DNA from 3 places in the Streptomyces sp. NPDC058195 genome. Region 1 is predicted to be linked to each of the others. Evidence: riboswitches for the same ligand, from Rfam matches in the RefSeq annotation. Region 1 holds a riboswitch; each other region holds the start of a gene.
What was found. A riboswitch is a leader RNA that binds a small molecule or an ion and turns the genes downstream of it on or off. The one in region 1 is predicted to bind cobalamin.

Region 1 (7,168 bases):
CGGCGGCGCCGGTGCGTCCCTCGGCGTCGTCCTGGGCGGCGTGCTCACCCAGTGGCTCGGCTGGCGCTGGTGCCTGCTGGTCAACGTGCCCATCGCCCTCGCCGCGCTGCTCGGTGCCGTATGGATACCGGCGGACCGCGCCCGGCGGGCGGCCGGCCGCATCGACCTCGTCGGTGCCGTGCTGGGCTGCGGCGGACCGACCGCCCTGGTCTTCGGATGCAGCCGCGCCGAGGCGGACGGCTGGCGGGCCCCCTCGGTGCTGGGCGCGCTCATCGGGGGCGCCGTGCTGCTCACCGCCTTCGCCCTCCGGCAGACCCGTACCGCCACGCCGCTGCTGCCGCCCCGGCTGATGCGCGACCGCCGCCGGGTGTCCTGCCTGGTGGCCGGGGGTGCGCTGATGACGGGGCAGCTCTCCGTCTCACTGTTCCTCACCTACTACCTCCAGACCGTGCTCGGCTGGTCCGCGCTCGCCAGCGGCCTCGGCTTCCTGCCGGTCAGCCTGGTCACCACCGCCACCGCCACCCAGCTCGGCACCCGCCTGCTGCCCCGGCTCGGACCCCGGGTGATGATGACGGCGGGCCTGTGCCTCTCGGCCGCCGGGCTGCTCCAGCTCGCGCTCCTGACGCCGGACTCCGGATACGCGGCGAGGGTCGTCCCCGCCCTGGTGACGTTCAGCATCGGCAACGGCGGCAGCTTCCTCGCCCTCATGACCGGGGCGACCTCGGGCGTCACCACGCAGGACGCCGGGATTGCCTCGGCTGCTGTCAACTCCGCCCAGCAGGTGGGTGGTTCGATCGGGTCGGCCGTCTTCAACACGGTCGCGGCGAGCACGGCGGCCGCCTTCCACGGCAGCGTGGGGGCGGCTGCCCTGCACGGCTTCACCACCGCCATGTGGTGCCCCCTGGCCGTCCTGCTGCTCGCCGCCGCCGTCACGGCGACCCTGGGAGGCGCGTCACCTCCGCGGCGGCCGGCCGGAGATCTCCCCGGGCCGCGGCGTGGCGTACGTACGCGCCCCGGACGTGCGCAGGCCGGGCCCTACCAGTGAATCGGCCGCGGTCACCCCGTCGGCGACGGGCACCCCGACGCGCTCGATGACGCGCTCGGGGAGCCTGGACATGCCCTCGCGCCCCCGGCCGGTCACCTCCGCCCTCGGCGCGGTCGGCGACGGCCGTGTACGGCGGCGCGGCGAGGGCGGGCCGATGGACCAGGAGAACCCGGCCGCGGCACGCGGCACCGAAGAAGGCGCGGGGGCGACGGCGATCACGACGCTGGGACGAAGGCCCGCACAGTCCGGGGCTGAAGCCGCGGCGGCAGTGGTACGGGCCCGCGCGCTCGGCGTGCCCAGCCGGGCCACCGGCCCCTCGACGGCGCTCGTCACGCGGCAGGTGCACTGGGACGCCGACCACGTTCAGGCGGACGATGCGCAAACGGCGGGCCGGACCGCGCCGTGGGGCGCCGTCCGGCCCGCCGTGCTCTGTTCTTTACAGCGGTGGGGGGAGAGGGTGTGGGGGGAGGGGCGGGTCAGAAGGGCTTGGTGGGGAGGTACTTGCCGTCCAGGGTGATGACGGCGCGCTCGCCGCCCTCGGGGTCGGCGACCTTCTTCACGTCGAGCTTGAAGTTGATGGCGCTGATGATGCCGTCGCCGAACTGCTCGTGGACCAGGGCCTTCAGGGTGGTGCCGTAGACCTGGAGCATCTCGTAGAAGCGGTAGATGGTCGGGTCGGTGGGGATGCCGCCGGGGATCGAGCCGCGGGTCGGGATCGTCTGGAGCAGCGTCACCGCGTCCTCGTCGAGGCCGAGGAGTTCGGCGACCGCCCGCGCGGAGGTCTCCGGCAGGGCGTGCTGGCCGAGGACCGCGGCGGTGACGAAGGCGACCGAGAACCCGGCGGCGTCGGCGATCTGCTCCCAGGTCAGGTCCTTGCGGGTCTTCGCCTCGACGGCGGCGACGGCGAGGGCCTGGCGGGCGGTGGGGTCGAACTGTGCGTGCGGCACGGGGATTCCTTTCGGGGGTGCCGGACCCGGTGCGGGGCCGGTGGTTCGGTGGGGCTGGTCAGGCCGCGGCCAGAGTGGCCTCGACCGGCTCGACCGTGCCCGTGGCGATGTCGAACACCCAGCCGTGCAGGGTGACCGAGCGGTCGGCCAGGGCGCGGGCCACGGAGGGGTGGGTGTTCAGGTTCTGCAGCTGTGCGGCCACATTGGCCCGCACCAGGGCGGCCACCCGGTCCGCGCCGGACGCGGCCGGTGCGGCGGCGGCGCGGGCCCGGGCGGCGTCCGCGTGCCGCAGCCAGTCGGCGGTGACCGGGGCGTCGCTGAGGTCGTGCCCTTCCGCCAGGGCGGTCATCGCGCCGCAGGAGGAGTGGCCGCAGATGACGATGTCGGTCACATGGAGCACGGCGACGGCGTACTCGATGCTCGCCGCGATGCCGTCGCGGCCGGACCCGTACGCGGGGACGAGATTGCCCGCCGTGCGGATGACGAACAGCTCGCCCGGATCGCTCTGGGTGATCAGCTCCGGGACCACCCGGGCGTCGGAGCAGCCGATGAACAGCGTCTTCGGCCGGTGTGTCGTGGCCAGGCGGGCGAAGAGGTCCGCCTTCGCGGGAAAGACATCGCGGTGGAATCGCGTGACGCCGTCCGTGAGGTCCTGCATCGGTCACTCCTTTCGATGGGTGCCGCCCCGAGGGGCTGACGAGAACCACCATGCATGACCTGTAGCTATAGTGTCCAAGACTTGGTATCCATGATCCCTATAGATCAGCTCTATTATTTACTGATGGGACCTGAACTGCGGCATCTCCGCTACCTCATCGCGGTGGCCGAACACGGCAATTTCACGCGCGCCGCCGAGGAGCTGCGCATCTCGCAGCCGACGCTGTCGCAGCAGATCAAGCAGCTGGAGCGGGCCGTCGGCGCCCAGCTGCTCGACCGCAGCGGCCGCCGTGTCCGCCCCACCGACGCGGGCGCGGCCTACGTGCACTACGCGCGACGTGCCCTGCGGGAGCTGGCGGCCGCCGATCGTGCCGTCCTGGACGTCGCGGACCTCTCCCGCGGGCATCTGCGGCTGGCGCTCACCCCCACCTTCGCCGCGTATCTCGTCGGCCCCCTCATCCAGGCGCTGCACACCCGCCACCCCGGTGTCACGCTGGACCTCCGGGAGATGACACAGGACCGCATGGAGGCGAGCCTGCTGGCCGACGAACTCGACCTCGGCATCGCCTTCGCCAAAACCCACCTCCCCGGCATCGCCGCGACCCCGTTGTTCACCGAGCCCCTGAGCCTGGTCACCGGCGCCCACCGCGCCGAGGCCCGGGGTGAGCGCCCCCTGCCGGTACATGAGCTGGCCGATCAGCAACTCGCCTTGCTCAGCAGCGACTTCGTCACCCGCAGTCATATCGACGACTACTTCGCCCTGCACCGGATCGACCCCCCGATCGCGGTCGAGGCCAACACCATCCAGGCCCTCACCGAGATCGTCCGGCGCACCGGCCCGCTGGCCACCGTGCTGCCCCTGGCGATCACGGACGACGACCCGCACCTCGGCCCCGTCCCCGTCGACCCCCCGCTGCCCACCCGGGTCGCGACCCTGCTGCGCCGGGAGAGCGGCTACGAGAGCGCCGCCGCGCACGCCTTCACCGGACTCGTCCACGACCTCGTCCGCACCCGCGGCTACACACCCGCCTGACGCGTCCCGTACCGGCGGGCGGCCTGGGGGGTGAGGGTGCCGGGTGATGAGACAATCGGGCCCATGACAGGGTCTGGGGACTTCGAGCCCGAGTCGGAACGGGTCACGCGCCAGCTGCGTGACGAGATCATCGACGGCGCGCGCGAGCCGGGCAGCAAACTCGTCGAGCGCGAACTCGCCGCGGAGCTCGGGGTGAGCAGACTGCCGGTACGCGAGGCCCTGAAGGCGCTGGTCACCGAGGGCCTGGTCACCCCCAGGCCCCGCACCTGGGCCGTCGTACGGGAATTCACCCCGGCGGACGTGGAGGACCTCGACGAGGTCCGCGCGGCCCTGGAGTCCCTGACCTTCCGGCTGGCCGCCCAGCGGCGCACCCGCGCGGGGCTCGAAAAGCTCCGCGCGGATCTGGACGCCGAGCTGAAGGCCGCCGCCAAGGGTGACGCCGTGGGCGCCCGCCGGGCCGCCGCCGACTTCCACGAGACGGTCACGGCGCTGGCCGACAACGAGCTCCTGAACGAACTCCAGGCGACCCTGCGCAGCAGGATGCGCTGGCTGCTGGGACAGCACGACGACCTGGAGGGCGTCGCGCGCGAACACGAGGGCCTGTACACGGCGATCGCCGAACGGGACGTCGCGGGCGTGGCGGAGCTGGCGAGCCGCCACCTGATCTCGGGCCGCAACGCGGCGGCCGCCCGGCGCGCACCCTCCTGAGGGACCGGTCAGCCGCCCAGCAGCCCGGCGATCTCGTCGAATCCGCGCTGCCGGGCGTGCTGGAGCGCGGTGGTCCCGGACCGGTCGGCGATCTCCGGATCGGCGCCCGCGGCCAGCAGCAGCCGCACGGTCTCCTGGTGGTCCTCGCCGCCGTCGCCGAGGATGACGGCCTCCAGGAGGGCCGTCCAGCCGAGGTCGTTGACATGGTCGATGTCGACGTCGATGTCCGGGTTGGTGGTGACCTCCCGCACGTAGCCGACGTGGCCGTGTTCCCCCGCCGGGATCAGGGACGTGCCGCCGTAGCGGTTGACGATGGTGTAGTCCGGGCCGGCGACCGCCAGGGTCCGGGCCATCGCCGCACTGCCGGTCACCCCCGTCACCAGCCACGGTGTGTCGTGCTGCCGGTCCAGGGCGTCCGGGTCGGCACCCGCGCGGACCAGAACCTCGGCGGCCTCGACGTGGTCGCGGGAGGCGGCCAGCAGGAGCGGGGTACGGCGGTCCCCGTCGCGGGTCTCCAGCCGGGCACCCCGCTCGATCGCGGCGCGCACCGCGTCCGCGTCCCCGGAACGCGCCGCGTCGAGCAGGGCCCGGTCGGAGCCCACGGGCTTCGCCCCGGCCCCGGCCCCGGACGATCCGCCGCACGCCGTCGCGAGCAGGGCGATCCCGAGGAGCGGGACGGTCAGGAGAGCGGCGCGTCGTGTCGAAGGCATGGTTCCTCGCAATCCGTGGGCGGGCCCCGGACGGTACGGGCCCGCACCCTCCATGCTCGACGCGCCCCCGGTGCGCACGGTCACCGAACCGGCGGGCGATGCGTACCCCTCAGGACGACCCCCGTGTCAGCCGTTCGTACGATGCGCCCGCGGCTCCGTCACCCCTGCCAGGAGCGGTGTGGCCGCGGGTGCCCGGGGTACAAGACCGGTGGGAATCCGCATGAGCCGTCGATGGGGGCGCCATGCCGGGCAAGGGGAGCAGGGTTCTGGCGGAACCGTTCGGACGGCCGGGTTCCCCCGCGGGGCGTACCGGGGCGAGACGGCCGGGGAACTGCTGATCATGCTGGGCGTCGGCTACACGGGAGCGATAGCCGACGCCGAGGGCGGCTGGCCCCAGCAGGTCGCCGGGCTCGCCGTCGCTGCCGTCGCCGGTCTGCCGACGCTGGTACTGAGCCGGGCCTGGCGCACCGCGCGCCGGGCCCACGCACCGGAGCGGGCCGAGGCGGCGCGTCCGGACTCGGACGGGGGCGAGGAGGCACCGGACCACTCGGGTTAAGCTGCATCTGCCCCGCGGGGGAAGTCCGGTCGAAGTCCGGCGCTGACCCGCAACGGTAGACGGTGCCCGAACAGGGCCCCGTGAGCCCGATTACCCGCGGCGGTGAAGGCTCCTGTCAATTCGCCGTGGACTGCGATGGGTGCTGCACGGGGCGCGCCGCGTCCGGGCCGCTCCGTTGATGACGTAGATGCACGGCCCGAGGCGAAAGCGAACCGCCCGTGGCCACCCCTCTCGCCCGTCGGTCTGCCGCGCCCTTCCGCGCGGCCCGAGCCGGATCCGGGCCCGCGCCGCCCCGCCGGATGTCACCGAAACTCCTCGTACCCGTGCTGTGCGCGGCGCTGCTGGTCTCCCTGGTCTGCGGCGCGGGCATCGGGGCCTCCGGGCTCTCCTGGGGCGAGGTGCTGCGCTATCTGTGGGCCGGGCTGACCGGCGGACGGATATCCGCCGACCAGGTCGCGGCGTACACCATCGTCTGGGAACTGCGCTTCCCGCGCGCGATGCTGGCCGCCGTCGTCGGCGCCGGACTGGCCGCCGTCGGCATCGCCGTGCAGGCCATGGTCCGCAACGCCCTCGCCGACCCGTTCGTCCTCGGCATCTCCTCGGGAGCGGCCGTCGGCGCCAACGCCGTACTCATCTTCGGCGCCTTCGGTGCCCTGGGCATCTGGGCGCTGTCCGCGGCGTCGTTCCTCGCCGCGCTCCTCGCCATGCTGCTGGTGTACGCGATCGCCCGCACCGCCCGCGGCCTCACCCCGCTGCGGCTCGTCCTCACGGGCACCGCGATGTACTACGGCTTCTCGGCCGTCACCACCTTCATGGTGTTCGCGGCCGAGCACGGCGAGGCCGCCCGCTCCGCGATGATGTGGATGCTCGGCAGCCTCGGCGGGGCCAACTGGGCCTCGGTGCCGATCGCGGCCGGGGCCGTACTCTGCGGTCTCGCCCACCTCGCCTGGTCCGCCCGACGGCTGAACGCCCTGGCCATGGGCGACGAGACGGCGGCCGCCCTGGGCGTCGACGCGGGGCGGCTGCGCAAGGAGCTCTTCGTGGTCTGCGCGGCCGTCACGGGAGCGGTGGTCGCGGTGAGCGGGGCGATCGGTTTCGTCGGGCTGATGGTGCCCCACGCCGTACGGATGCTGGTCGGCGCGGACCACCGCCGACTGCTCGCCGTCGCCCCGCTGGTCGGCGCCGTCCTGATGATCTGGGTCGACATCCTCTCCCGGGTGGTCCTCGCCCCCGCCGAACTGCCCGTGGGCGTTCTGACCGCGGCCATCGGCGTGCCGTGCTTCGTGCTGCTGATGCGCCGCCGCTCCTACTCCTTCGGAGGTGCCTGATGCGGATCGACATCGAAGACCTGACGGTGGAGATCGCCGGTGCCCGCCTGGTGAGCGACGCCACGCTCGGCGCGGGCCAGGGCCAGCTCGTCGGCCTGGTCGGGCCGAACGGCAGCGGCAAGTCCACCCTGCTGCGCTGCGTCTACCGCGCGCTGCGCCCCTCCGCGGGCACCGTCCGGCTCGA
Region 2 (7,168 bases), on a different contig from region 1:
CGTTCTCGCAGACCAGCGAGGCCACCGGCAAACCGCGCGGCGCGCTCGCACCGGGCGAGGCGGGCCAGTGGGGTTACGCGACGCTGGCACTGGGCTCGGCACTGGCGCTGTTCATGTACCCGCACTCCATCACGGCGACGCTCTCCAGCCGCAGCCGCAACGTGATCCGGCGCAACACCACGATCCTGCCGCTGTACTCGCTGATGCTGGGCCTGCTGGCGCTGCTCGGCTTCATGGCGATCGCCGCCGGGATCAAGGTGGACAACGGCCAGCTGGCCATCCCGCAGCTGTTCGAGACCATGTTCCCGGACTGGTTCGCGGGGGTCGCCTTCGCGGCCATCGGCATCGGCGCGCTGGTGCCCGCCGCGATCATGTCGATCGCGGCGGCGAACCTCTTCACCCGCAACATCTACAAGGACTTCCTGAAGCCGGACGCCACCCCGGCACAGGAGACCAAGGTCTCCAAGCTGGTGTCGCTGCTGGTCAAGGTCGGTGCGCTGGCCTTCGTCCTCACCATGGACAAGACCGTCGCGATCAACTTCCAGCTGCTCGGCGGGATCTGGATCCTCCAGACGATGCCCGCCCTGGTCGGCGGCCTGTTCACCCGCTGGTTCCACCGCTGGGCGCTGCTCGCGGGCTGGGCGGTCGGCATGGTGTACGGGACGGTCGCCGCGTACGGCGTCGCGTCCCCGACCCAGAAGCACTTCGGCGGCTCGTCGGCGGAGATCCCCGGCATCGGCGAGATCGGCTACATCGGCCTCACCGCGTTCGTGCTGAACATGGTGGTGACGGTGGTGCTCACCGTCGTCCTGAACGCCCTGAAGGCACCCGCCGGTACGGACGAGACCTCACCGTCCGACTACACGGCCGACGCGGGCGACCCGGGCGTCCGGGCGGAGCTCCCGGCGGCCACCGCGGGGGCGCCCGGCGGCGGCCACTGACGGCCGCTCCCGCAGGCCCCGTACGGCCCGTTCCCGGGCCCAGGACGGCCCGTTCCCGCCCCTTCCCGAGGGGCTGGGGCGGGCCGTCCGCCGTTCCGGGAATGACCCGGACATGGGTCGGCCGACACAACATCTGGGGGCTGTCTCATCGAGCGGCCCCCACATGTATGCTCGTCCTCGCTGTCGTCGCAGGGGAATCCGGTGCGAATCCGGAACTGTCCCGCAACGGTGTATCCGGTGCGCTTTTGCGCACCCCCGAGTCAGTCCGATGACCTGCCGACAGCGCATCCGGCTCGACCGATCCGGATGCTCAGACGTCCGGGCCTCGCGGTTGGGCCGGTGGACGCCGCGCAGAGTACCGCCCCGGCCCGGGTGCGCCTTTGCGGGCTGCCCCGTTCCCCCGTCGGCCCCGAGCCGAGCGTGGGAGAGCATTCACGTGACCATCGCGCCAGCCGATCCGGCTTCCGTCGCCGCCCCCGCGGCCGTCGAGTCCGAGGCGGCCGCACAGGACGGTCCCGGAGCGGCGCTGCTGCGGACCCTGACCGCCCTCACCGCCGATCTGCCCGACACCGACCCCGGCCGGGTCGCCGCCGCCGCCCTGCGTGGCCGCAGCGCGCGGGCGGACGAGGCCGAGCTGCGTTCGCTGGCCACCGAGGCGGCGGCGGGCCTGATCTCCGAGGACCCCGCGTACTCCCGGCTGGGCGCCCGGCTGCTGACCCTCGCCATCGTGGACGAGGCGGCGGGCCAGGGCGCGGTCTCCTTCTCCGCCTCCCTCGCCGTGGGGCACCGCGAGGGCCTGATCGCGGACCGCACCGCCGCCTTCGTCACCCGGCACGCGGACGCGCTGGACGCACTGGTGGAGCGCTCGCTCGCCGACGGCGCGGACGACCGCTTCGGCTACTTCGGGCTGCGGACCCTGCACAGCCGTTATCTGCTGCGCCACCCGCACACCCGCCAGGTCATCGAGACCCCCCAGCACTTCATGCTGCGGGTGGCCTGTGGTCTCGCCGAGGACGAGTCGCAGCGCGCCCTGGACGAGGTGACCGCGCTGTACGGGCTGATGAGCCGGCTCGACTACCTGCCCTCCTCGCCCACCCTCTTCAACTCCGGCACCCGGCACCCGCAGATGTCCTCCTGCTATCTGCTGGACTCGCCGCTGGACGAGCTGGACTCGATCTACGACCGCTACCACCAGGTGGCCCGGCTCTCGAAGCACGCGGGCGGCATCGGCCTCTCGTACTCCCGCATCCGCTCCCGAGGCTCGCTGATCCGCGGCACCAACGGGCATTCCAACGGCATCGTGCCGTTCCTGAAGACGCTGGACGCCTCGGTCGCCGCGGTCAACCAGGGGGGCCGCCGCAAGGGCGCCGCCGCCGTCTACCTGGAGACCTGGCACGCGGACATCGAGGAGTTCCTGGAGCTGCGCGACAACACGGGCGAGGACCAGCGGCGCACGCACAACCTCAACCTGGCGCACTGGGTGCCGGACGAGTTCATGCGCCGGGTCGAGGCGGACGGCGCGTGGTCGCTGTTCTCACCGGTCGACGTCCCCGAGCTGGTCGATCTGTGGGGTGACCGGTTCGACGCCGCGTACCGGGCGGCGGAGGCCCGGGGGCTGGCCCGCAGGACGCTGCCGGCCCGCGAACTGTACGGCCGGATGATGCGCACCCTCGCCCAGACCGGTCAGGGCTGGATGACCTTCAAGGACGCCTCCAACCGGACCGCGAACCAGACCGCCGAGCCGGGCAGCGTCGTGCACTCCTCGAACCTGTGCACCGAGATCCTGGAGGTCACCGACGACGGCGAGACCGCCGTCTGCAACCTGGGCTCGGTCAACCTCGGCGCGTTCGTCGCCGACGGAGGCATCGACTGGGAGCGGCTGGACGCCACCGTCCGCACCGCGGTGACCTTCCTGGACCGGGTCGTCGACATCAACTTCTACCCGACCGAGCAGGCGGGCCGCTCCAACGCCCAGTGGCGCCCGGTGGGCCTGGGCGCCATGGGCCTCCAGGACGTCTTCTTCCAGCTGCGGCTGCCGTTCGACTCTCCCGGGGCCCGCGCGCTCTCCACGAAGATCTCCGAGCGGATCATGCTCGCCGCCTACGAGGCGTCCTGCGCGCTCGCGGAGCGCTCGGGCCCGCTGCCCGCCTGGGAGCGGACGCGCGCGGCACGCGGGGTGCTGCACCCCGACCACTACGACACCGAGCTGAACTGGCCGGAGCGCTGGGAGGCGCTGCGCGCCCGGGTCGCGGCGTCCGGGATGCGCAACTCGCTGCTGCTGGCCATCGCGCCGACGGCGACGATCGCCTCGATCGCCGGGGTGTACGAGTGCATCGAGCCGCAGGTCTCCAACCTGTTCAAGCGCGAGACGCTCAGCGGTGAGTTCCTCCAGGTCAACGCGTACCTCGTGGAAGAGCTGAAGCAGCTCGGCGTGTGGGACGCGCGGACCCGCGAGGCGCTGCGCGAGGCGAGCGGCTCCGTGCAGGGCTTCGCCTGGATCCCCGAGGACGTACGGGCCCTGTACCGCACGGCGTGGGAGATCCCGCAGCGCGGCCTGATCGACATGGCGGCGGCCCGTACGCCGTTCCTGGACCAGAGCCAGTCGCTGAACCTGTTCCTGGAGACGCCGACGATCGGCAAGCTCTCCTCGATGTACGCGTACGCCTGGAAGCAGGGGCTGAAGACGACGTACTACCTGCGTTCGCGTCCGGCGACCCGGATCGCCCGCGCGGCCTCCGGCCGGACCGCGACCGCCGCTCCCCTTCCCGTACAGCAGGCGTCGGCGCCCGACGCGGACGCGATCGCCTGCTCCCTCGAAAACCCCGAGTCCTGCGAGGCCTGCCAGTAATGAGCTCCACCAACGCCGGGAAGAACCTGCTCGACCCGGGCTTCGAACTGACCCTGCGTCCCATGCGCTACCCGGACTTCTACGAGCGCTACCGGGACGCGATCAAGAACACCTGGACGGTCGAGGAGGTGGATCTCCACTCCGACGTGGCCGACCTCGCCAAGCTGTCGCCGGGCGAGCAGCACCTGATCGGGCGGCTCGTCGCGTTCTTCGCCACGGGTGACTCGATCGTCTCCAACAACCTGGTGCTGACGCTGTACAAGCACATCAACTCCCCCGAGGCGCGCCTGTACCTGTCGCGGCAGCTCTTCGAGGAGGCCGTGCACGTCCAGTTCTACCTGACGCTGCTGGACACCTATCTGCCCGATCCGGACGACCGGGCGGCGGCGTTCGACGCGGTCGAGGAGATCCCCTCCATCCGCGAGAAGGCGCAGTTCTGCTTCAGGTGGATGGACTCGGTCGAGAAGATCGACCGGCTGGAGACGAAGGCCGACCGCCGCCGCTTCCTCCTCAACCTCATCTGCTTCGCGGCGTGCATCGAGGGCCTGTTCTTCTACGGCGCGTTCGCCTACGTCTACTGGTTCCGCTCGCGGGGTCTGCTGCACGGTCTGGCCACCGGCACCAACTGGGTGTTCCGGGACGAGACGATGCACATGAACTTCGCGTTCGAGGTGGTGGACACCGTCCGCAAGGAGGAGCCCGAGCTCTTCGACGACGAGCTCCGGCAGCAGGTCACCGACATGCTGAAGGAGGCCGTGGCGGCGGAGCTCCAGTTCGGCCGCGATCTGTGCGGTGACGGGCTGCCGGGCATGAACACCGAGTCGATGCGGCAGTACCTGGAGTGCGTCGCCGACCAGCGCCTCACCCGGCTGGGCTTCCCGGCGGTCTACGGTTCGGAGAACCCGTTCTCGTTCATGGAGCTGCAGGGCGTGCAGGAGCTGACGAACTTCTTCGAGCGCCGCCCCTCCGCCTACCAGGTGGCGGTGGAGGGCTCGGTCGCCTTCGACGACGACTTCTAGGCCGGTACGGACGTGGGGCCGGTCCAGCCGCGTGGCGGCGGGACCGGCCCCTTGCCGTACGTGCTTCCTGGAGGCGCGGGCCCCGGACACGGCATCAGAAGCGGGCCCAGCTTCTGATGTACGGACGCCTCGGTACGGGGACGGGCGGCGCCTCCGCGGCGCGGAGCTCGCGGTCGATGCGGCGCTCCCGGGCCAGTCCGGCCAGGGTGATTACCAGGAAGAGGATGATAAGTGCGGATATGCCCAAGACGTTCTGGATTGCGGTCATGGCTCCACTCTCGCCCGTCGCGAGCGAGCGCGGCAGTGGCAGGACTGTCATGAATCATCGAATTACTGCCACACTGGCGTCATGCTGAAGAACGTCGCGGCTCTGCTGCTCAACGAGGTCCACCCCTTCGAGCTGGGTGTGCTGTGCGAGGTGTTCGGGCTCAACCGCAGCAAGGAGGGACTGCCGGTCCACGACTTCGCGGTGGTGTCCGCCGAGGGCCCGGTGCTGCACACCCACGCCGGTTTCACCGTCAGCACCCCGCACGGCCTCGACCGTCTGGAGGAAGCCGACCTCATCGCCGTCCCCGCGGGCGGCCACTACGTGGACCGGAAGTATCCGGAGCCGGTCCTCGAAGCGCTGCGCCGCGCGGTGGACCGGGGTGCCCGCGTGCTGAGCGTCTGCTCCGGCGCGTACGTCCTCGGCGCGGCCGGGCTGCTGGACGGGCGCCGCTGCACCACCCACTGGCGCCACACCCAGGAGCTGGCCCGCCGCTTCCCCCGGGCCGTCGTCGAACCCGACGTGCTGTACGTGGACGAGGGCCAGATCATCACCTCGGCGGGGACCGCGGCCGGGATCGACGCCTGTCTGCACCTGGTCCGGCAGACCTACGGCCCGGACACCGCCAACGCGATCGCCCGCCGCATGGTGGTGCCGCCGCACCGCGACGGCGGCCAGGCCCAGTACATCGAGCGCCCGCTGCCCCGCACCTCCTGCGACACCGTCGGCGAGACGCTCGTCTGGATGGAGCGCCACCTCGACGAGGAGATGACCGTCGAGCAGCTGGCCGCGCAGACCCACATGTCGCCGCGCACCTTCGCCCGCCGCTTCCACCAGGAGACCGGCACCACGCCGTACCGCTGGCTGCTGCGCCAGCGCGTCCTGCTGGCGCAGCACCTGCTGGAGACGTCCGACGAGACGGTGGACACCATCGCCGGGCGGGCCGGTTTCGGGACCGCCGCCGCCCTGCGCCACCAGTTCGTACGCTCCCTGGGCACCACGCCGAACATGTACCGCCGCACCTTCCGTGGACCGGGGGCCGCCCCCGAGGCCGCCTGACCGCACGGGAGAGCCCCGCGCACCGGTCCGCGGGGACCGGAGCGCGGGGCTCCCGGCGTCAGATACCGCAGTTGGGCGCCGACCAGTAGTGCGAGGGGCCCTGGTTCACGTGGATGTGGTCGTTGTGGTCCGGGTAGCCGGGGCCGAGGATCCCGTTGAAGCCGTGGTTGCGGGCCTGCTTGGCGATGGTGCACAGCGCGTGCGGCCCGGAGCCGAGGTCGACGGCGTCCCCGTACATGTGGCGGCTGTTGGACGCGCCCCCGACCGCCGCGTTGCAGGAGGTCGAGCGGAAGCCGCTGGTGACCCGGAGGGGCTGGTCACCCAGCGCGTGCCGCAGCGCCTCCAGCTTCCACATGGAGCTGAGCGCGTTGGCCCTCGCCGTCCCCGCCGCGACCTTGCCCCCGGCCCAGGTGCCGTTGCACGTGTTCAGCTCGGGGTACGTGAAGTGCACCGGGGTGCAGTCGTTGTCCTGGAGCGAGTAGATCTTGGCCTGCGTGGCGGGGCCCGCGATGCCGTCGGCGGCGAGGCCGTAGGCCGCCTGGAAGCGCTTGACGGCGGCGGTGGTGGCGGGCCCGTAGGACCCGTCGATGGCGAGTACCGAGTTGTAGCCGGGGTAGCCGGACACCCGGATCTGGAGCTGGACGACGTCGTTTCCGGTGGCGCCGGGGGCCAGCGTGCGGGTCCAGGTGTAACAGCCGTCGGCCTGCGCGGTCCCGGCGGTCACCACGGCTCCGCCCCACGCGAACGACATGGTCATGACAAGGCCGAGCAGGAGTCGTGCGGTGCGTCTGAGCATGAGGGGGCTCCCCACTCGAAAGAGGTGTGGGGGAAAGACTGGCCCAGGAGTCGACGCGCGTCAACTTCTCGTAAAGAAAAGGCAGTTGACCGCCCGGTGAAGGAAGAACGGACGGGCCCGGCCTTCCTCGGCGGGAAGGACCGGACCCGTCCGCGCAAGCCCGCCGCGTACGTACGGCTCAGTCGTTCGGCACGGTCTCGTAGCGGGGCGTGCCCTCCGCCATCTGCCGCAGCGCGTCCT
Region 3 (7,168 bases), on a different contig from region 1:
TCCAGGACCGGGGAGTCCAGGACGAGCCCGCTGATCCGGTCGCGCAGGGCGGAGTTGACGGCCGCGTGCAGCGCCATCGAGGCACCGGTGGACCAGCCGTGCAGGACGACGTCGCGGGCCCCGTAGCGGACGGCGAAGCGGATCGCGGCGTCCAGGTCGCGCCACTCGGATTCGCCGAGATGGACGAGGCCGTCGGGCGAACGCGGGGCACCGGCGTCGCCGCGGTAGGCGAGGTCGAGCACGGGCAGCCGCAGGTCGTGGAGGAACCCCATGAGGTTCATGGGGTGTTCCCGGGTGGTGCCGAGGCCGTGCACGGTGATGACCCAGGTGTCGCGGGGGCCGGGCAGGAACCAGGCGGGCAGGGCGCCGAGTTCGCCCGGGATCTCGACCTCCTTGTGGCTGAGGCCGAGGGCGAGGAACGGGTCGCCGCTGTACAGCTGCGGGGTGACGCGGACCTTGGCGCCGGGCTCCAGGGTGCCCCGGTCCACGCGTTCCAGCCGCCGGACGACGGTGTCGGGGGCGTGGTGGGCGTGCTCGATCACCGGGCCGACCACGGCGTGGACGTCGTCGCCGACCAGTCCGTACGTGCCGGGGCGCAGTGCGGTGAAGGAGCGGGTGAGGGTGACCTGCCCGGCCGCCGTGGCGTGGACGGTGAGCCTGCGGTCGGCGGGGAGCGGCCGCCCGGCCGGGGCCCTGAGGGCGACGTCGCTGGCGTACCGGCCGGCCGCGACCGCCGCCGCGCCGACGCCGAGGACCGTGGTGACGGCTGCTGCCGTGATCGTTGCCGGGCGCACGGCTTCAGTGTCGTGGCGGGCGGGGTGCGCTGCCAGCGGACGGGGCCGGCCGTTGGACCGGTCGGGTCAGCCCGGCTGTCCGTACCCTTTGAGTGCCTCACCCACCTCGTCCAGCTGCTCCGGGGTGAGCAGGCTCGGGGTGTGCCCGGGGACGGAGCTCGCGGTGAGCCAGAGCCTGCAGAGCCATTCGAGCTGGGCGGTCCGGTCGTACGCCTGGTCCAGGGTGGTGCCGTAGGTGACGGTGCCGTGGTTGCGGAGCAGGCAGCCTGTGCGGTCCCGGAGGGCCGTGAGCATGTGCGCGGCCAGTTCCGGGGTGCCGTAGCGGGCGTAGGCGGCGACGCGGACGGGGCCGCCGAGCATGGCCGCGGCGTAGTGGACCGGGGGGATCTCGGTGACGAGGGTGGAGACGGCCGTGGCGTGCACCGCGTGGGTGTGGACGACGGCGGCGGCGTCGGTGTTCCGGTAGACGGCGAGGTGGAGTGGGAGCTCGCTGGTCGGGGCCATCGCGCCGAAGAGGCGGTTGCCTTCCGGATCGACGCCCACGGCGTCCTCGGGGCCCAGCCGGTCGTAGGGCACTCCGCTCGGTGTGACCAGAATGGTGGAGCCGACCCGCGCCGACACGTTTCCCGAGGTCCCGACGACGAGCCCCTCGGCCGCCGTCCGCCGCGCGGTGGCGACGACCCCGTCCCAGGCCCGCCCGATCGCGTCCCGCTGCTGATCGCTCATGCGCCGAAGCTGATCGCTCATGGACCGATCCTGTCAGCCCGGGGGATCGATGGGTACGGGGCCGACCGGACCACAGCGTTCCACCCTCCCGGGGGAACGTCCCGGCGTACGGGGCCGACCGTAAACGGAATGATGTGACTCCGGTTGGAGTCACCACAGTGCCCTCCCCAGTTCATCTTCCGTTTACCCAGGTTGCCTACGGTCCACATGCCAATGACGTCGAACGATTGCCTGGGTAAATGGAACACATCACGCTGCTCCTCGCGATTGTGATCGTGACAGCTCTAGTGTTCGATTTCACGAACGGTTTCCATGACACCGCGAACGCGATGGCGACCACCATCTCGACCGGTGCGCTCAGACCGAAGACCGCGGTGGCCATGTCCGCCGTTCTCAACCTCGTCGGCGCGTTCCTGTCGGTGGAGGTCGCCAGGACGATCTCCGGCGGGATCGTCAACGAGGACGGGCTCCGAACAGAAGTGATCTTCGCGGCGCTCGTCGGCGCCATTCTGTGGAATCTGCTGACCTGGCTGGTCGGGCTGCCGTCCAGCTCGTCGCACGCCCTGTTCGGCGGTCTGATCGGCGCGGCCGTGATGTCGGCGGGCTGGTCGTCCGTCAACGGCGGCACCGTCGTCACCAAAGTGCTGCTCCCCGCGATCGCCGCCCCGGTCGTCGCCGGTCTCGCCGCGCTGCTGGCCACGCGGCTGACGTACCGGATCGGCGGGAAGATCCGCGACGAGGCCCAGGAACGGGCCACCGCCAAGGGCTACCGGGCCGGGCAGATCGCCTCGGCCGGGCTGGTCTCCCTCGCCCACGGCACCAATGACGCGCAGAAGACCATGGGCATCATCACCCTGGCCCTGGTCACCGGCGGGGTCCTGAGCCCCGGGTCCAACCCGCCGGTCTGGGTGATCGTGTCCGCGGGTCTGGCCATCGCGCTCGGCACCTACCTGGGCGGCTGGCGCATCATCCGCACCATGGGCAGCGGCCTCACCGACCTCAGGCCGCCGCAGGGCTTCGCCGCTCAGACCAGCGCCGCCACGGTCATCCTGGCCTCCTCGCACCTCGGCTTCTCGCTCTCCACCACCCAGTCCTGCTCCGGCGCCGTGATGGGCGCGGGCCTCGGCCGTCAGGGCGGTGTGGTCCGCTGGTCCACCGCCACCCGGATGTTCGTGGCCTGGGGCCTGACCCTGCCGGCCGCCGGTCTGGTCGGGGCGGGCGCGGAGCTGCTCACCAAGCAGGGCACCTGGGGAGTGATCGTCGTCGCGGCGCTGCTGGTCCTGGGCTCCGGCTCGATCTGGCTGCTCTCCCGTCGCAAGCCGGTCGGCCACGACGATGTCGCCCCGGCCGAGCCCGCGGGCGTCGTCACCACGGCCATCGCCGCCGTCAGCCCGCCGCCCACCGCGGCCCAGGTTTCGGCCGCGACCGTCATGGCCGCCGTCCCCGCCGCGTCCGTCACCCCCCAGGACCCGGCGCAGCCCGCCACCGTCTGACCGGTCGCCCCGATCCCGACCGTCTAAGGATTCAGCATGAAAATCGACTGGGCAGCCCTCGGTTCCGTGTTCGGCGTCTCCCTCGTGGTCACCGTCGCGCTGGTGGGCCTCTTCACCCTGGGCATCGTCGGCCTCTCCAAGCAGGCCGAACCCGCGGCACAGGGCGGCTCCGGCGGCTCGCTGCTGCTGGCCCGCGCCGGTGCGTACGCCTGCTTCGCGCTGTGCGCGGCGGCCGTCGGGTACGGCATCTATCTGATCGTCGCCTGAACCGCACCGCGTACGCCCCGATCGGGCCGGACACCCCGGGTGTCCGGCCCGATGTGGGTATCAGCACACTGCGCCGCCGCAGGTCAACGGTAGGTTGACGGGCCTTCGCGGGGCGTGGTGGACTGCCGGAGCCAATTACGGCGACAGCAGAGGAAGCCGGTGCGAATCCGGCGCGGTCCCGCCACTGTCACCGGGGAGCGGTCCCCCACACCGGACGTCACGGCGCGCGCGAGCGGGCTGGAAGGCCGGGGGCCCGCGGATCCGGGAGCCAGGAGACTCTCGTCGCCCGTCACGTCGAACCAGGGCGCGGACCCTGAGTGAGGACATATCGCCATGCCCGGCCGCCGTGTGCCCGCTGTCCCAGGCCCCAGGTCCTGTCGTACGAGAACCCTCCGCGGCGCGACGGCCGGCTGAGCCGTGCGAGCCGACCGCATCTTCGCGTACGGCGCCACCGCCGGTCTGATCGGCGACCTGCTGCTCGGTGACCCCCGCAGGGGCCATCCGGTCGCCGCCTTCGGGCGGGCCGCGGCGGGCGTCGAGCGCCGCCTGTGGCACGACCACCGCGGCTGGGGCGCGCTGCACACCCTGGTCTGCGCCGGAGCCGCCGCTGGCGGTGCCGCGCTGGCCGCCCGCGCGGTACGCCGCAGTCCCGCCGCCTCCGTGGCGCTGACCGCCGCCGCCACCTGGTCCGTCGTCGGCGGTACGTCCCTGGGCCGGGAGGCGCGGGCCATCGGCGGCGCCCTGGACGCCGGTGACCTCGCCCTGGCCCGTGAACGGCTGCCCCATCTGTGCGGGCGCGATCCGGAGGCCCTGGACGGGCCGCAGATCGCCCGCGCCGTCGTGGAGTCCGTGGCGGAGAACACCTCGGACGCCGTGGTCGGCGCCCTGGTGTGGGGCGCGCTGGCCGGGGTTCCCGGGCTGGCCGGTTTCCGGGCGGTCAACACCCTCGACGCCATGGTCGGCCACACATCGCCGCGCCTGCGCCGCTACGGCTGGGCCTCGGCCCGCCTCGACGACCTCGCGGGCTGGCCCGGCGCCCGGCTCACCGCCCTGCTCGCGGTGGCCGCCGGGGGGCGCCCGAGGGGCGCGCTCCACGCCTGGCGGGCCGACGCGGCCCAGCACCCGAGCCCCAACGCGGGCCCGGTGGAGGCCGCGTTCGCGGGGGCGCTCGGCGTACGGCTGGGCGGGACTCTCGCGTACGGGGGCCGGGTGGAGCACCGTGCGGTACTCAACGGGGAGAGCGGCCGCGCGGTGGAGAGCGCGGACATCGAACGCGCGGTGCGGCTGTCGCGTCGCGTGAGCGCGCTGGCTCTCGGCGTGTGCGTGGCGGGACGGCTCGGCGCGGCCTGCGCCGTACGACGGATCGGTGCGCGCAGGGCGGCGGGGCCGCGCGGCGCGGGACGGAGGACCTCATGAGCGGCGGGCTGCTGGTCGCCGGGACCACCTCGGACGCGGGCAAGAGCGTCGTCACGGCGGGCATCTGCCGCTGGCTGGTGCGCCGGGGCGTGAAGGTGGCGCCCTTCAAAGCGCAGAACATGTCACTGAACTCGTTCGTCACCCGTGAGGGCGCCGAGATCGGGCGCGCCCAGGCCATGCAGGCCCAGGCCGCCCGCGTCGAGCCGACCGCGCTGATGAACCCGGTCCTGCTGAAGCCCGGCGGCGACCGCTCCAGCCAGGTCGTCCTGATGGGGAAGCCGGTCGGCGAGATGAGCGCGCGCGGCTACCACGGCGGCCGCCAGGAGGCCCTGTTCGGCACGGTCGTGGACTGCCTGGAGCAGTTGCGGGCCACGTACGACGCGGTGATCTGCGAGGGGGCGGGCAGCCCGGCCGAGATCAACCTGCGGCGCACCGACATCGTGAACATGGGCATCGCGCGGGCGGCGGGCTTCCCGGTCGTGGTGGTCGGCGACATCGACCGGGGCGGCGTCTTCGCGTCGTTCTTCGGTACGACGGCGCTGCTGGCCGCCGAGGACCAGGCGCTGGTCGCGGGCTATCTGGTGAACAAGTTCCGCGGTGACGTGTCGCTGCTGGAGCCCGGCCTGGACATGCTGCGCGAGCTGACCGGACGGCCGACGTACGGGGTGCTGCCCTTCGCCCACGGGCTCGGCATCGACGAGGAGGACGGGCTGCGGGTCTCGCTGCGCGGGGCGGTGCGCGAGTCGGCCGTCGCGCCGCCGCACGGCGCGGACGTGCTGCGGGTCGCGGTGTGCGCGGTGCCGTTGATGTCGAACTTCACCGATGTGGACGCGCTGGCGGCCGAGCCCGGGGTCGTCGTCCGGTTCGTGGACCGGGCCGAAGAGCTGTCCGACGCCGACCTGGTCGTGGTGCCGGGCACCCGGGGCACCGTGAAGGCACTGGCCTGGCTGCGGGAACGCGGTCTCGCCGACGCTCTGGCGCGGCGCGCGGCCGAGGGGCGGCCCGTCCTCGGCATCTGCGGCGGCTTCCAGCTCCTGGGCGAGCGCATCGAGGACGAGGTGGAGTCCCGGGCCGGTCTGGTCGAGGGCCTGCGCCTGCTCCCCGTACACATCCGCTTCGACCGGGAGAAGACCCTGGCCCGGCCGGTCGGCGAGGCGCTCGGCGCGCCCGTGGAGGGGTACGAGATCCATCACGGGGTGGCGGACGTGCGCGGCGGGGAGGCGTTCCTGGACGGCTGCCGGGTGGGGTCCGTGTGGGGCACCCACTGGCACGGTTCGCTGGAGAGCGACGTGTTCCGCCGCCGCTTCCTGACCGAGGTCGCACAGGCCGCGGGACGGCGGTTCGTCCCCGCCCCCGACACCTCCTTCGGCGCGCTGCGCGAGGAACAGCTCGACCGCCTCGGCGACCTGATAGAGGAACACGCCGACACCGACGCGCTGCTCCGGCTCATCGAGTCGGGCGCGCCGTCCGGACTGCCGTTCGTCGCTCCCGGAGCGCCCGGCGGCCCCCGCTCCCCCGCCTCCGCGCCCGAAGAGGCCGCAGGAACCACAGGGGCCACAGAAATCACAGGAACCGCCGAAAGCGCAGGAAGGACCGCCCAGTGAGTACGCATTTCCCGTTCACCGCCGTCGTCGGGCAGCAGGACCTGCAACTCGCCCTGTTGCTCAACTCCGTCTCGCCGGGCATCGGCGGTGTGCTGGTGCGGGGTGAGAAGGGCACCGCGAAGAGCACCGCCGTACGCGCGCTCTCGGCGCTGCTGCCACCGGTGGCCGTCGTGGCCGGGTGCCGGTTCTCCTGTGATCCGGCGGCGGCCGACCCGGCGTGTCCGGACGGCCCGCACGAGCCGGGCGCCGGAGTGTCACGGGACGCCCGGATGGTGGAGCTGCCGGTCGGCGCGTCGGAGGACCGGCTCGTGGGGGCGCTCGACATCGAGCGGGCGCTCGCGGAGGGCGTGAAGGCGTTCGAGCCGGGCCTGCTGGCCGACGCGCACCGCGGGATCCTCTACGTCGACGAGGTCAACCTGCTCCACGACCACCTGGTGGACCTGCTGCTGGACGCCGCCGCCATGGGCGCGTCGTACGTGGAGCGTGAGGGCGTCTCGGTCCGGCACGCGGCGCGTTTCCTGCTCGTGGGGACGATGAACCCGGAGGAGGGCGAGCTGCGGCCGCAGCTGCTCGACCGGTTCGGGCTGACCGTGGAGGTCGCCGCGTCCCGGGAGACCGACCAGCGGGTCGAGGTGGTGCGGCGGCGGCTGGCGTACGACGACGACCCCGCGGGCTTCGCGGCCGGCTGGGCCGACGAGGAGGAGGCGCTGCGGGCGAGGATCGCCGCCGCGCGGGAGCTGCTGCCCGGGGTGCGCCTCGGTGATGCTCCGCTGCGGCAGATCGCCGCGACCTGCGCGGCCTTCGAGGTCGACGGGATGCGCGCGGACATCGTGATGGCGCGGACGGCCACGGCGCTGGCCGCCTGGGC

Region 2: another riboswitch for cobalamin. It lies ahead of ACFVWY_RS29050 (ribonucleoside-diphosphate reductase subunit alpha); the one in region 1 lies ahead of ACFVWY_RS10235 (FecCD family ABC transporter permease).
Region 3: another riboswitch for cobalamin. It lies ahead of ACFVWY_RS15065 (cobalamin biosynthesis protein); the one in region 1 lies ahead of ACFVWY_RS10235 (FecCD family ABC transporter permease).

Annotation. Positions count from the first base shown of each region.
Region 1 is NZ_JBHVVM010000006.1:154,467-161,634, forward strand. It holds gene ACFVWY_RS10200 (MFS transporter) at 1-1,045, shown strand, start outside; gene cynS (cyanase) at 1,522-1,992, opposite strand; gene ACFVWY_RS10210 (carbonic anhydrase) at 2,051-2,650, opposite strand; gene cynR (transcriptional regulator CynR) at 2,774-3,682, shown strand; gene ACFVWY_RS10220 (GntR family transcriptional regulator) at 3,746-4,390, shown strand; gene ACFVWY_RS10225 (ankyrin repeat domain-containing protein) at 4,399-5,100, opposite strand; gene ACFVWY_RS10230 (hypothetical protein) at 5,321-5,656, shown strand; cobalamin riboswitch at 5,652-5,773, shown strand; gene ACFVWY_RS10235 (FecCD family ABC transporter permease) at 5,956-6,984, shown strand; gene ACFVWY_RS10240 (ABC transporter ATP-binding protein) at 6,984-7,168, shown strand, end outside.
Region 2 is NZ_JBHVVM010000029.1:101,159-108,326, reverse strand. It holds gene mctP (monocarboxylate uptake permease MctP) at 1-941, shown strand, start outside; cobalamin riboswitch at 1,092-1,237, shown strand; gene ACFVWY_RS29050 (ribonucleoside-diphosphate reductase subunit alpha) at 1,378-3,789, shown strand; gene ACFVWY_RS29045 (ribonucleotide-diphosphate reductase subunit beta) at 3,789-4,808, shown strand; gene ACFVWY_RS29040 (hypothetical protein) at 4,903-5,076, opposite strand; gene ACFVWY_RS29035 (helix-turn-helix domain-containing protein) at 5,158-6,132, shown strand; gene ACFVWY_RS29030 (D-Ala-D-Ala carboxypeptidase family metallohydrolase) at 6,191-6,928, opposite strand; gene def (peptide deformylase) at 7,107-7,168, opposite strand, start outside.
Region 3 is NZ_JBHVVM010000010.1:64,522-71,689, forward strand. It holds gene ACFVWY_RS15045 (alpha/beta hydrolase) at 1-794, opposite strand, end outside; gene ACFVWY_RS15050 (class II aldolase/adducin family protein) at 861-1,520, opposite strand; gene ACFVWY_RS15055 (anion permease) at 1,760-3,013, shown strand; gene ACFVWY_RS15060 (hypothetical protein) at 3,050-3,280, shown strand; cobalamin riboswitch at 3,429-3,559, shown strand; gene ACFVWY_RS15065 (cobalamin biosynthesis protein) at 3,698-4,696, shown strand; gene ACFVWY_RS15070 (cobyric acid synthase) at 4,693-6,300, shown strand; gene ACFVWY_RS15075 (putative cobaltochelatase) at 6,297-7,168, shown strand, end outside.